Regions from separate parts of the Kitasatospora sp. NPDC057904 genome, predicted to be linked through region 1. Evidence: riboswitches for the same ligand, from Rfam matches in the RefSeq annotation. Region 1 holds a riboswitch; each other region holds the start of a gene.

Region 1 (4,248 bases):
TCCCTGGGTGGGCTAGGCGCTCCCCCCGGAGCCCCGGCATCGGCGGCGGGAGGCGGGAATGCCCGCCCCAAGCCTATTGCCTGGGGCAACCATCACGGCCACCGGTTCGGGCGATCGGGACGGCTAGCCCACCTGCCGTACAGCGCGGTGTCACGGAGGGCCCGCGGAGGGATGCTTGGCCGCATGGCGCTCGCGGCCCCCGGCCACACCGACGCGCGGGACGGCGGCCCCGCGGTGCCCGCCCCGGCGGTCACCTACGCCCTGATCGCGCTCAACACCCTGGTCTTCCTGTTCGGGCCGGCCGCCGGACTCAACCCCCTCTACGGCACCGGGCAGGCCCGGCTCTGCGCCGAGCAGCGGTACGAGCAGCGCTGGGGCGCCGTCCCCGCCGAACTGCTGGCCGGGCGCCCGCTGACGGCCGAACAGCTCGCCGAGGCCCCGGACCCGGCCCCCGGCTGCCCGGCCGCTCCCACGCCGGGCAAGCGCCCGGCCGTCTCCGTCCTCACCGGCCTCTTCCTGCACGCCGGCTGGCTGCACCTGGCCGGCAACCTGCTCTTCCTCCACGTCTTCGGCCCCACCGTCGAACGGCGGGTCGGCCGGGCCCGCTTCCTCCTCTTCTACCTGGCCGCCGGGAGCCTCGCGACGTACGGCTTCGCCCTCGCCGAGGCGCACTCGGCGGACTCCACCCGCGTCCTGATCGGAGCCTCCGGCGCGATCTCCGCCGTCCTGGGCGCCTACCTGCGCTTCCACCCGCGCTCCCGGGTGACGACGCTCGTCCCGCTGCTGCTCTTCCTGCCGCTGCGGTTCCCGGCCTGGCTCGTGCTGGGCCTCTGGTTCGCCCTGCAGTGGTGGTCGGTGCACTCGGCCGGGCCCGGGGTCGCCTACCTGGTCCACGTGATCGGCTTCTGCGCCGGCTTCCTCTACGCCTGCACCGTCGTCGGTCACCCCCCGAGACGACGCGGCTGAGGCCCGATACGCTGGCGCCACCCCACGAAGGAGCCGGAACAGTGATCACCGCCATCGTCCTGATCAAGACCAGTGTCGACCGCATCCCGGAGATCGCCGAGGCCATCGCCGCCATCGAGGGCGTCAGCGAGGTGTACTCGGTGACCGGCGGCTACGACCTGGTCGCGATGGTGCGGGTGCGCAAGCACGACGACCTGGCCGACGTCATCCCGGGCCGGCTGAACAAGGTCCCGGGCGTCGCCCACACCGAGACCCAGATCGCCTTCCGCACCTACTCCCAGCACGACCTGGAGGCCGCGTTCGCGCTCGGCCTGGACGAGTAGTCCTCAGTCCTCAGTCCTCACGGCGAGTGTCGGCGACGCAACGGCCGCCCTCGTTCCGGTAGTTCCACGCCGCGCCGTCCGTGACCAGCTCGCGGACGGCGGTCAGGAAGCGGTCGACGTGCTCGTCCGGGGTCCCGGCGCCGAAGCTGACCCGGATGGCGTTCAGGCTGCGCTCGCCCGGCAGCGACGGCTCCGGCGCGCCGCACTCGGACGGCGCCACGTCCTCGTCGCCGAGCAGCGTGCGCACCAGCGGGTGCGCGCAGAACAGCCCGTCGCGCACGCCGATGCCGTACTCGGCGGAGAGCGCGGCCGAGAAGTGCGAGCTGTTCCAGCCCCGGACGACGAAGGACAGCACGCCCACCCGCGCCGAGTCGGAGCCGAACAGGCTCAGCACCTTGACCTGCGGGATCTCCGCCAGCCCGGCCGTGAGCCGGGCGATCAGCGCCTGCTCGCGGGCCTCCAGCGCGTCGAAGCCGGCCTCGCTCAGCGCCCGGCAGGCGGACGCGATGGCGTAGGCGCCGATGACGTTCGGCGAGCCGGCCTCGTGCCGGGCCGGGCCGGTGTGCCACTGGACGGCCACCGAGCCGTCGGCCTCCCGGGCCACCGTCCGGGTCGCGCCGCCGCCGGCCAGGTACGGCTCGGCCGCGTCCAGCCAGTCCGCCCGGCCGGCCAGCACCCCGGCACCGAACGGCGCGTAGATCTTGTGGCCTGAGAAGGCGATCCAGTCGACGTCCAGCTCGGCCACCGAGACCCGGTGGTGCGGGGCGAGCTGCGCGGCGTCCAGCACCACCCGGGCGCCGTGCCGGTGCGCGGTCGCGGTGAGCTCGGCGACCGGCCACAGCTCGCCGGTGACGTTCGAGGCGCCGGTGACGCACAGCAGCTTCGGGCCCTCGGGCGCCCCGGCGAGCGCGGCGTCCAGCGCGGCGACGGCCTCGGCGTGCGAGCGGGGAGCGCGCAGGTAGGTGACGTCGAGCCCGGCGTGGGCCCAGGGCAGCAGCGAGGCGTGGTGCTCGGTCTCGAACGCGAACACCCGGGTGCCGGCCGGCAGCGCGGCGGCGAGCAGGTTGAGCGAGTCGGTGGTGGCCCGGGTGAAGACCACCTGGTCGCCCTCGCGCAGGCCGAGGAACTCGCCGACGGTCCGGCGGCTCTGCTCGAACAGGTCGGTGGACAGCTGCGAGAGGTACCCGGCGCCGCGGTGCACGCTGCCGTAGTAGGGGGCGTACGCGGCGACGTCGTCCCACACCCGCTGCAGCGCCGGCGAGCTGGCCGCGTAGTCGAGCGGCGCGTAGCCGACCTTCTCGCCGTTGGCGAGCGGCACCTGGACGTCGTGGCCGAGGACGGCCAGGGGGGCGCAGATTTCGGTGGCAAGGGACACGAGGATGCACTCCTTCGGAGGTCGAGGGACCCCGGGAGTGCTAGTCGTCGGGCGTCCGCGCTTGCCTCGCGGACGGTTCGCCGCGCGGCCCGGTCCTCACCCAGGGCACCCCGCCACGGACGGAGGGTTGCCGGACAGCAAGCTGGGGCTTGTCGCTGTCACTCATGACCTGGACAGGACTCTAGGTCGCGTCCGCCCGGTGGTCAAACAGGCATCCACCATCCGGACAGCCGAAGGGGCCCGCGGCGACGAACTGCCACGGGCCCCTCAACTCGCTTGTCAGTCCCGGCCGGTGGCCTCCGACCAGCGCCGCAGCAGCTCCTGCGCCGCGCCCGAGTCCACGGCCGCCGCGGCCCGCTCCATGCCGGCCGCCAGCTGCTCGGCGAGCGGCGCGTCCGTCAGGTCCAGCGCCACCAGCGCCGCCGCCGTGTTGAGCAGGACGGCGTCCCGCACCGGCCCGCGCTCCCCGGCCAGCAGCCTGCGCGCGACCTCGGCGTTGTAGGAGGCGTCCGCCCCGCGGAGCGCCTCGATGCCGACGAGCTCGATGCCGACGTCCCGCGGGTCGAAGGCGGTCTCGGTGACGATGCCGTCCCGCACGATCCACACCTGCGACGTCGTGGTGACGGTCAGCTCGTCCAGGCCGTCGTCGCCGCGGAAGACCAGCGCCGTGGAGCCGCGCCGGGCGAGGACGCCCGCGATCAGCCCGGCGAGCCGGGTGTCGAAGCAGCCGACGGCGTGCGCGGTGACCTTCGCCGGGTTGGTCAGCGGGCCGAGGATGTTGAACGCGGTCGGCACCCCGAGGTCGCGCCGGGCGGTGGCGGCGTGCCGCATCGACGGGTGGAACTTCGCCGCGAAGCAGAAGGTGAGCCCGACCTCCTCGGCCACCTCGGCGACCCGCCGGGCCGACAGGTCCAGGGCGACGCCGAGCTTCTCCAGCACGTCCGACGACCCGCTCGCCGAGGAGGACGCCCGGTTGCCGTGCTTGACCACCTTGGCACCGGCGGCCGCCGCGACGATCGCGGACATCGTGGAGATGTTGACGGTCTTGGCGCGGTCGCCGCCGGTGCCGACGATGTCCACCGCCGGGCCCGGGATGTCCAGCGGCTCGGCGTGCGCGTACATCGCGTCCACCAGGCCGCTGATCTCGTCGACCGTCTCGCCCTTGGCCCGCAGCGCCACCATGAACCCGGCGACCTGGACGGGGGACGCCTCGCCGCTCATGATCCGGTCCATCGCCCACGCGGTGGCCGAGCGGTCGAGGTCCTCCCCCTTCAACAGCGCCGCCAGGAGGTCCGGCCAGGTGCGGACCACCTGCGCGGGGTCGGTACCACCGTTCGCAGGGTTCACGTTCACCATGGCTGACTCCAGCTTTTGTCGGTTCCCCCAGGGGGGACGTCCGTACGGATGGAGTCAGCCTATCGAGCGGCGGGGTACCTCCGGCCCTGTCTTCTCTAGTACTGAGACGGCGCCGCTCAGCGCGTCGCGGGGGCCCGCTTGGCCAGGCGCGCCCGCAGCAGCGTGGCCACCGCCCCGGCCAGCGCGACCGGGTCGACCGGGCGCGAGATCGCCGCGTCGGCCCGGCTC
Region 2 (4,248 bases), on a different contig from region 1:
GCGAGTTGCTCCACCCGGGCCGTGTAGTCGCGGTACTCGGCGAGGTCCGTGCGGGACGGGTAGGCGAAGGCGATGTGCACGACGCGGTCGTGCCACTCCGGGCGCGTGCGCAGGAGGTGGCGGTAGGCGAGCAGGCCCCGGACGATGTTCTTGCTGAGTTCGGTGCGGTCGACCCGGACGATCGTGCGCCGGTCGCCGACGGCCTCGCGCAGGGCGGCGAGGCGCTCGTCGACGTCCGGGCGGTGGGCGCGCTCGCGCAGGAAGTCGGCGTCGGCGCCCAGGGCGTGCACGCCGAGGCGGGTCGTGCGGCCGTCGTGGGTGATGGTGAGGGCGTCGTGGTCGACGGTCGCGTGCAGGATCTCCTCGCAGCACGCGGCGAAGGCCCTCGCCCAGCGTTCGGTGAGGAAGCCGGCCCGGTCGGCGCCGAGGATGCCGGTGAGGACGGCCCTGGCCACGTCGTCCGGGAGGAGCCGGAAGTACTCGGGCGGGGCCCACGGGGTGTGGGAGAAGTGGCCGATGCGAAGGTCGGGGCGGGCCGCGCGGAGCAGGGCCGGGGTGAGGGACAGGTGGTAGTCCTGGACCAGGACGGCGGCGTTCGGGGCGGCCTCGGCCGCGAGGGCGTCCGAGAAGGCCCGGTTGTACGTCTCGTAGGCGGCCCACTCGGTGCGGAAGCCCGCGTCGAAGGCGGGGGCGGTGGGCGTGGCGTAGAGCAGGTGGCTGACGAACCAGAGGGTCGAGTTGGCGACGCCGTTGTAGGCGCGGGCGAAGGTCTCCGGGTCGATGTCCAGCATCCGGACGGCCTGTCCGCCGACGTCGTGGCCGGCCAGGTCGAGGCGGCCGTGGGGGGCTTCGCGGGCGGCCCGGCGGTCCGCGTCGCCCAGGGCGGCGCACACCCAGACGGCGTTCGGGTCGTCGATCGCGGAGAGGCCGGAGACCAGGCCTCCGCCACCGCGTTTGAGGGTCAGCGTGCCGTCGTCCGCGGTGCTGAAGGAGACCGGTCCGCGGTTGGACGCCACCAGCACGGTCGCGCTCGAACGTTTGGTCGATGAATCGGCCATGAGTCCTCTTCTGGGTCTACCCGTTCACCCTTCGGGGTGGAATCCGAGCGTACGGCGGAGCGGAGCGCAGCGCGGCCGTACCGTCGAAGACCTGCGACATGCAGCGGTCAGGGCTTGGCCGCCATGAGGCTCCGCAGGGGTCGAGTGGGAAGCCTCCTCGTCGAGAGGGGGAGGAGTCACGGTTGGTACGTTGCCGGTCGGCAGACGTCGCAAACCAATCGCCGGACAACCGGCGAGATCGCAGCGGCCGCACTGTTCGGGTCTGTCACCCGTCGGTGCGGCGCTTCGCGTACTCGGGGACGGTGTGCATCGGGGGGCGTTCCGTGGCCGTCACGGGGTGCGTGTGGGCGGTGAACGCGCGGGTCTCCGGGTCGCGGGTGAACTGGGTGAGCAGCGGGTGGACGAGGTCGGCCGACGCCTTGAGGCGGTGGGCGCGGTCGAGGCGTTCCAGCGCGGTCCGGTAGATGGTGGCGGCCATCCGGCCGAGGGCCTGGCCGTCCTGGTGGCGGTGGTGGCGGACGCCGACGTCGACCTGGGCCAGGGCGTCGAGGCCGACGAGCTCCAACGCGTCGACCAGGAGGCCGAGTTCGACGCCGTAGCCGGTGGGGAAGGGCAGCCGTTCGAGCAGTACGCGGCGGGCCGCGTACTCGCCGCCGAGCGGCTGGACGAAACCGGCGAGTTCCGGCCAGTGCAGGTTGAGGAGGGGGCGGGCGACCAGTTCGGTCACCCGGCCACCGCCGGCCGGGAAGACCGCGTCGGGGTCCCCGGCGGAGCCGCTGACTTCGAGCGGGCGGTCGTACATGGCCTTGACCAGCTGGATGTCCGGCTCGGTGAGCAGCGGGCCGACGGTGCCGGAGACGAAGGCGGGGTCGAACTCGCGCAGGTCGGCGTCGACGAAGCAGACGATGTCGCCGCGGGTGACCAGCAGCGAGCGCCACAGCACCTCGCCCTTGCCGGGCACGGCGGGCAGCCGGGGCAGGATCCCGTCGCGCGGCACGACCCGGGCGCCGGCCGCGGCGGCCACGGCGGCGGTGTCGTCGGCGGAGCCGGAGTCGACGACGACGAGCTCGTCGACGAGGGGGAGGCGCTCCATCAGCTCGCGCCGGATCGTGCGGACGATGTCGCCGACGGTGGCCGCCTCGTCGAGGGCGGGCAGGACGACGCTGACGGTGTGGCCGGTGCGGCGCTTGGCCGCCAGGAGGGTGTCGACCGGCCGGTCGGCCGCACTCCACGAGCGGCGGCCCAGCCAGGAGGCCGCCTGCGGGAGGAGTGCGGGGGTCGGTTCGGCGGGCACGGGACTCTCCTCGGCGGATCGGGGTGGAACGGGCCATCTCGCGTGGCGGACGGTCCCTTTCGGGCTCGGCGCCTTCGGATACAGTCTTCGTACAGCGGTCGGACCTTCGCACGCCGGGGTCACCGCTGACGACAACTTCACATGCTCATCCAGAGGGACTGAGGGAACGGCCCGTTGACGTCCCGGCAACCTTCTCGCGCGGCTTTCACCAGGCCCCGGCGGGACAGGTGCCAATTCCGGCCCGTGGTGCGCCCGCACCACGGGGAAGATGAGGAGAGAGGCCTCCGCCATCATGGCTATCGACACAGTCGCACCCGCATCCGTGGATCTCGGCCCCGCCACCGCCCTGTCCTGTCGGGAGTGCGGCACCCGCTTCCCGCTCGGTCCGAGCTTCGCCTGTGTGGAGTGCTTCGGGCCGCTGGAGATCGCGTACGAGTTCGGGAGCGAGGCCGCCGAGGAGCTGCGCAAGCGCATCGAGGCCGGGCCCGCGTCGATCTGGCGCTACGCGCCGCTGCTGCCGGTGCCCGCGGACGTCGCTTCGAAGCCGAACCTGAATCCCGGCTGGACCCCGCTGGTCAAGGCGGACAACCTCGGTCGCGAGCTCGGGTTCACCGCGAACCTGTACGTGAAGGACGACTCGGGGAACCCGACGCACTCGTTCAAGGACCGCGTGGTGGCCTGCGCGATCGAGGCCGCGCGCGCCTTCGGCTACACCACGCTCTCCTGCTCGTCGACCGGCAACCTGGCCGGTGCGGTGGGTGCGGCGGCGGCCCGGGCCGGGTTCCGCTCGTGCGTGTTCATCCCGCACGACCTGGAGCAGGGCAAGGTCGTCATGGCCGGTGTGTACGGCGGCGAGCTGGTCGGCATCGAGGGCAACTACGACGACGTGAACCGCTTCTGCTCGGAGCTGATCGGCGACCCGGCCGGCGAGGGCTGGGGCTTCGTCAACGTCAACCTCCGCCCGTACTACGGCGAGGGCTCCAAGACGCTCGCGTACGAGATCTGCGAGCAGCTCGGCTGGCGGCTGCCGGAGCAGATCGTCATCCCGATCGCCTCGGGCTCGCAGCTCACGAAGATCGACAAGGGCCTGCAGGAGCTGATCAAGCTCGGGCTGGTCGAGGACCGGCCGTACCGGATCTTCGGCGCCCAGGCCGAGGGCTGCTCGCCGGTCTCCGCGGCGTTCAAGGCCGGCCGGGACGTGATCAAGCCGGTGAAGCCGGACACCATCGCCAAGTCGCTGGCGATCGGCAACCCGGCGGACGGCCCGTACGTGCTGGACATCGCGCGGCGCACCGGCGGAGCGGTCGAGGACGTCACCGACGCCGAGGTGGTGGCCGCCATCCGGCTGCTGGCCCGCACCGAGGGCATCTTCGCCGAGACCGCGGGCGGGGTGACCGTCGGCGTGCTCAAGAAGCTGGTCGAGACCGGGCAGCTGGATCCGGCCAAGGAGACCGTCGCGATCAACACCGGTGACGGCCTCAAGACCCTGGACGCCGTCGCCGATGCCGGGATGACCGCGGTCATCCGCCCGACGCTGGAGTCCTTCCGCACCGCCGGCCTCGCGTCCGCCTGATTCCCCCACGAGGAGAGCCACCCATGAGCGCCACCGTCCGCATCCCCACCATCCTGCGCACCTACACCGGCGGGTCCGCCGAGGTCACCGCCGACGGCGGGACCCTGGGCGACGTCATCGCCGACCTGGAGAAGAACCACGCGGGCATCTCCGCGCGCATCCTGGACGACACCGGCAAGCTGCGCCGTTTCGTGAACGTGTACGTGAACGACGACGACGTGCGATTCGCCGAGGGACTGGCGACCGAGATCAAGGACGGTGCCAGCGTCTCGATCATTCCGGCGGTGGCCGGCGGCTGCTGAGCCGCGCCCCGCTCCGACCGG
Region 3 (4,248 bases), on a different contig from region 1:
TCCGGTCACCCTGGGGGTGCGACTGGTCAGCGTGATCTCCGACGACCTCCAGCACGTCGGCCAGGCGGCCTACGTACGCGGGCTCCTGGGCGGGGGCTGACCGCCCGGAAGAAGGGCACGGTCGGACCGAATCGGGCGGGATGGGACGATACGTGCCATGTCACGCACGTCTCCCCCGGTCCGGGGCACCGCCGCCCCGCCCGACCCGCTCCGCCGCCTCCTGCTCGAACTGGGCGACGCCTTCCTGGGCGGTGGTCTGCCCGTCCATGACGTCGAGGAGGAACTCCACGGCCTGGGGCGGGCGCTGGGGGCTCCCGGGGTGCAGGTCGCCGCCCTGACCAACGGGCTGTTCGTCTCGCTGGGCACGGACGACGCCACCGCGTTCCGGCCCGTCGGCGCCGCGCTGCGCTTCGAGCAGACGGCCGACGTCCTCCACCTGGTGCACCGGCTGCGCGCCGGCGGGCTCGACGGGCCGCGGGCGCTCGCCGAGCTGGACGCGATCCGCCGGGCGCCGGCCCGCTGGCCGACGTGGGTGGCGGACCTCGGGGCGCTGCCGGTCGGGGTCGGGGTCTGCATGTTCCTGCAGCCGGCCGCGGCGAACGTGCTGGCGGCCGGGGCCGGCTCGCTGGTCGTCGCGGGACTGACCGTGCTCGCCCGGCGCCTGCCGTCCCTGCGGCCGCTGCTGCCCGTCACGGCCGGGTTCCTCGTCGCACTGCTCGTCCTGGCGCTCGCGCAGGCCTCGCTGCTGGACGGCCCGCTGCGGACGATCGTCGCCACGCTGGCGATCCTGCTGCCGGGCGGGCTGCTGGTCACCGGCCTGTCGGAGATCGCCGCGGGCTCGGCCAGCGCCGGGACGGCCCGGCTGGTGTCCGGCGCGGTGCAGCTCGCACTGTTCCTCGCCGGGGTGGCCGCCGCCACCACCGCGATCGGCATGCCCGCCTCGGCGCTGGCCAACGTGCAGGTGGCCAAGCCGAGTTGGTGGGTGATCGGGCTCGGTCTCGCGATCGCCGTCGCGGGCGTCGTGATCAACGTGAACACCCCGCCGAGCGCCGTTCCGTGGATCGTCGCGGTGATCGCGGTGAGCGTCACCGTCCAGGTCGTCATCGGCTCGGAGCACGGCGCGGCGATCGGCGGCCTGGCCGGGGCGGTCTCCGCCGCGGTCGCCGCCACCCTGGTGCACTGGCTGCCGGGCGGCCCGCTCTGGCAGGTGCTCTACCTGCCGGCGTTCTGGATCGTCGTGCCGGGCTCCTTCGGCCTGCTGAACACCGCCCAGATCGAGGTGGGCAACGGGGCCCAGTCGGTGCTGGCGGCCGTCTCGGCGGTCTTCGGGGTGTCGATCGGCACCCTGATCGGCTCGGTGATCAGCCGCATTCCCCGTCCGACGCTCCTCACGCCGGCGCCTCGGACCTGAGCCGACGCCCCGGGCCTGGGCCTCGGGCCTGAGCCGACGCCCCGGGCCCGGGGCCGGGCCGGTCACGGGTGGCGCAGCGCCTCGGTGAGGTGGTTCGCCGCCTCGATGACGGCCTGGGACAGGCGCGCGCCCGGGTGCCGGGTGAGCCGTTCGATCGGGCCGGAGACGGTGACCGCGGCCACCACCCGGTTGGACGGCCCGCGCACCGGCGCCGACACGGACGCGACTCCGAGCTCGCGCTCGCCGATGGACTGCGCCCAGCCCCGCCGCCGTACGCCGCTGAGGGCCGTGGCCGTGAAGCGCGCCCCCTGGAGCCCCCGGTGGAGGCGCTCCGGCTCCTCCCAGGCGAGCAGGATCTGGGCGGCGGCGCCGACCTTCATGGGGAGCGTGACCCCCACCGGCACCGTGTCGCGCAGACCGGAGAGCCGCTCCGCGACGGCCACGCAGATCCGGACCTCGCCCTGACGGCGGTACAGCTGGGCGCTCTCGCCGGTGACGTCGCGCAGGTGCACGAGCACCGACCCGGCGGCGGCCAGCAGCCGGTCCTCCCCCGCCGCCGCCGACAGCTCGGCGAGCCGGGGGCCGAGGACGAACCGGCCCTGCAGGTCCCTGGTCACCAGTCGGTGGTGTTCCAGCGCGACGGCCAGCCGGTGGGCGGTGGGGCGTGCCAGGCCGGTGGCGGCGGCGAGTCCGGCCAGGGTGATGGGCCCGGACTCCAGGGTGGCGAGGATCGCGGTGGCCTTGTCGAGCACGCCGACGCCGCTCGTGAGCTCCATGGATGGGTACTCCAGTCTCGAATCCGCGGCCGACGGGTGGGTTCGGCGCGCGGGGGCTCCCCGCGGGGAGCGCGGGGGTGGTCAGCGAGAACGGGCCGGAGAAGTCGGCCGGATGCCTGCGCCGGGCACGAGACGGGTACGCGGAAGGGCCGGGGCGGGAAGCGCCCGGGCGAAGGACAGCACAGAGAGCACCGTGTCTCCTCATCTTTCCCGCGCCACGTTGGCGACAGGCCGGAGTTGGCACTGATCCCGGACGGCACGGCGCGTACTTCGGACGCCGGGTCGAACGGGGAGTTGCCGGGGCTTCGTAGGGCCGGTCCCTCCACCCCTCTGGATGATTCGCGAGGAACGATACAAGACTCCCCGCCCCGCCCGCCAAACTCCCCCCACCCCGTACACCTCCGCTTCGTGGGAGCACGGCTCCCGCCGGGCCCGGTCGGCGGGGCTCTGGCATGATCACCAGCCATGACAGACCTCGCGTTCGACGCCCTGCTCTGCGACCTGGACGGCGTCATCCGCTTCTACGACGGCGACGAGGTGACGCGGCTCGAACGGGCCGCCGGCCTCGCCCCGGGCACGACGACGGAGATCGCGTTCGCCCCCGAGCGCGACCTCCCACTGCTGCTCGGGCGGATCACCCGCGCGCAGTGGGCCGCGTCCATCGCCGAGGCCCTGGCCGCCCACGTCCCCGCCCCGCAGGCCGCCGAACTCGGCCGGCTGGTGGCGCCCGTCCTGGGCGAGGGTGGCACGGCCGCCCCGTAGAGCGTCCGCCTGACCATTCGTCACATTCCGTTCCACTCAAGGAAGATCACCGAAACCTCCGTTCCGAATCGGGGCGCTCGCGTCGCGGATCCGGACATCTGTCACGGTTTCGAAGCGGCAGTGCCACGACTTCGCATATCCCTCACCGAGCCGCGACCGGAGCTCTACCGTTTTACCGACGGTCCCCTTCTCGACCGTCCCCGAGCGGAGGGCGAGCACATGAACGGTCGCCAGGGTCCGGTCGTGCGGTCGGGGGTGGTCGCCGTGGCGCTGTGCGCCGCCGCGGCCTGCTCGTCCGGCACGAGCCAGGCCCACGACGGCGTGCAGGACCTCGTGACCGGTACCGGGTTCGACACCGGGCAGCAGCGGGTCACCGGGGCCTCGACCACGTTCCCGGTCGGCCAGACCGCCTACGTGGCCTTCATCACCGACGCGGGCGGCGCGGGCGGGACGGTACAACTCGACCTGGTCCGCGGCGGGCAGTCCGAACCCGAGGCACGCAGCCTGCCGGTCACGGTCGCCCAGGGCCGGCACGTCTACACCAAGCGGATCGACCTCGCCATCGCGGGGAGCGTCCAGGTCCAGGCGCTCTACAACGGCGTGGTCGTCAAGTCCCTCTCCCTGAAGGTCGGGTGAGGACCATGACGATCCGACCGGCGGGCGGCGCGGCGCCGCTCCTCGTGACCGTCGCGCTCCTCACCCCCCTCGTCGGCTGCAGCAGCTCCGGCCACGCGGCCGCCCCTCCGCCGAAATGCGACACCTCCTACGTCTACACGAACGTCAAGGACGGCGGCACGGCACTGGAGGTCGTCGACGCCCAGATGTCGCAGAACCAGACCGGCTCGACGGAGACCTGGTCGGTGAGCACCACCCGCGAACAGACCCTCTCCATCCAGGAGTCGGAGAGCACGACGGTCAAGGCCCACGTCGCCGTGGCGGGCACCGCGCTCGTCACCGGCGCCTCGGCCTTCGTCCCCGCGGCCGAGGGCCAGGCGAACGCCGTCTTCGACTACGAGCACCGCACCGACTCGTCCGTCTCCCGCACCTCGTCCAAGTCCACCAACACCAAGGTCGCCATCCAGGTGCCGCCCGGCACCACCGCCTACGCCCTGTACGGGGTCGTCATGAAGTGGACGACGGGCACCGTGCGGACCGACGCCTGCGGCGGAAGCACCGGCGGCGGCGAGACGAAGACCTTCATCCTGCCCGAGGCCTACACGTGGTGCAGCTGGTTCGTCGGGCCCGATTCCTTCACCGACGGCAACCAGAGCCCGTGCGAAGTGGTACCCGGGCAAGGAC

What was found. A riboswitch is a leader RNA that binds a small molecule or an ion and turns the genes downstream of it on or off. The one in region 1 is predicted to bind S-adenosylmethionine.
Region 2: another riboswitch for S-adenosylmethionine. It lies ahead of thrC (threonine synthase); the one in region 1 lies ahead of ACFVSN_RS22875 (aminotransferase class V-fold PLP-dependent enzyme).
Region 3: another riboswitch for S-adenosylmethionine. It lies ahead of ACFVSN_RS07540 (IclR family transcriptional regulator); the one in region 1 lies ahead of ACFVSN_RS22875 (aminotransferase class V-fold PLP-dependent enzyme).

The regions. Positions count from the first base shown of each region.
Region 1 covers NZ_JBHVOL010000009.1:9,994-14,241, forward strand. Annotated here, with positions in the region: gene ACFVSN_RS22865 (rhomboid family intramembrane serine protease) at 184-966, shown strand; gene ACFVSN_RS22870 (Lrp/AsnC ligand binding domain-containing protein) at 1,008-1,289, shown strand; gene ACFVSN_RS22875 (aminotransferase class V-fold PLP-dependent enzyme) at 1,300-2,664, opposite strand; SAM riboswitch class IV at 2,717-2,834, opposite strand; gene trpD (anthranilate phosphoribosyltransferase) at 2,944-4,020, opposite strand; gene ACFVSN_RS22885 (hypothetical protein) at 4,137-4,248, opposite strand, start outside.
Region 2 covers NZ_JBHVOL010000057.1:1,474-5,721, forward strand. Annotated here, with positions in the region: gene ACFVSN_RS44920 (trehalose-6-phosphate synthase) at 1-1,058, opposite strand, end outside; gene ACFVSN_RS44925 (glucosyl-3-phosphoglycerate synthase) at 1,324-2,352, opposite strand; SAM riboswitch class I at 2,495-2,627, shown strand; gene thrC (threonine synthase) at 2,645-3,925, shown strand; gene ACFVSN_RS44935 (ubiquitin-like small modifier protein 1) at 3,949-4,227, shown strand.
Region 3 covers NZ_JBHVOL010000002.1:466,226-470,473, forward strand. Annotated here, with positions in the region: gene ACFVSN_RS07530 (DUF664 domain-containing protein) at 1-100, shown strand, start outside; gene ACFVSN_RS07535 (threonine/serine exporter family protein) at 158-1,411, shown strand; gene ACFVSN_RS07540 (IclR family transcriptional regulator) at 1,474-2,187, opposite strand; SAM riboswitch class I at 2,386-2,528, opposite strand; gene ACFVSN_RS07545 (hypothetical protein) at 2,653-2,949, shown strand; gene ACFVSN_RS07550 (hypothetical protein) at 3,169-3,585, shown strand; gene ACFVSN_RS07555 (hypothetical protein) at 3,591-4,248, shown strand, end outside.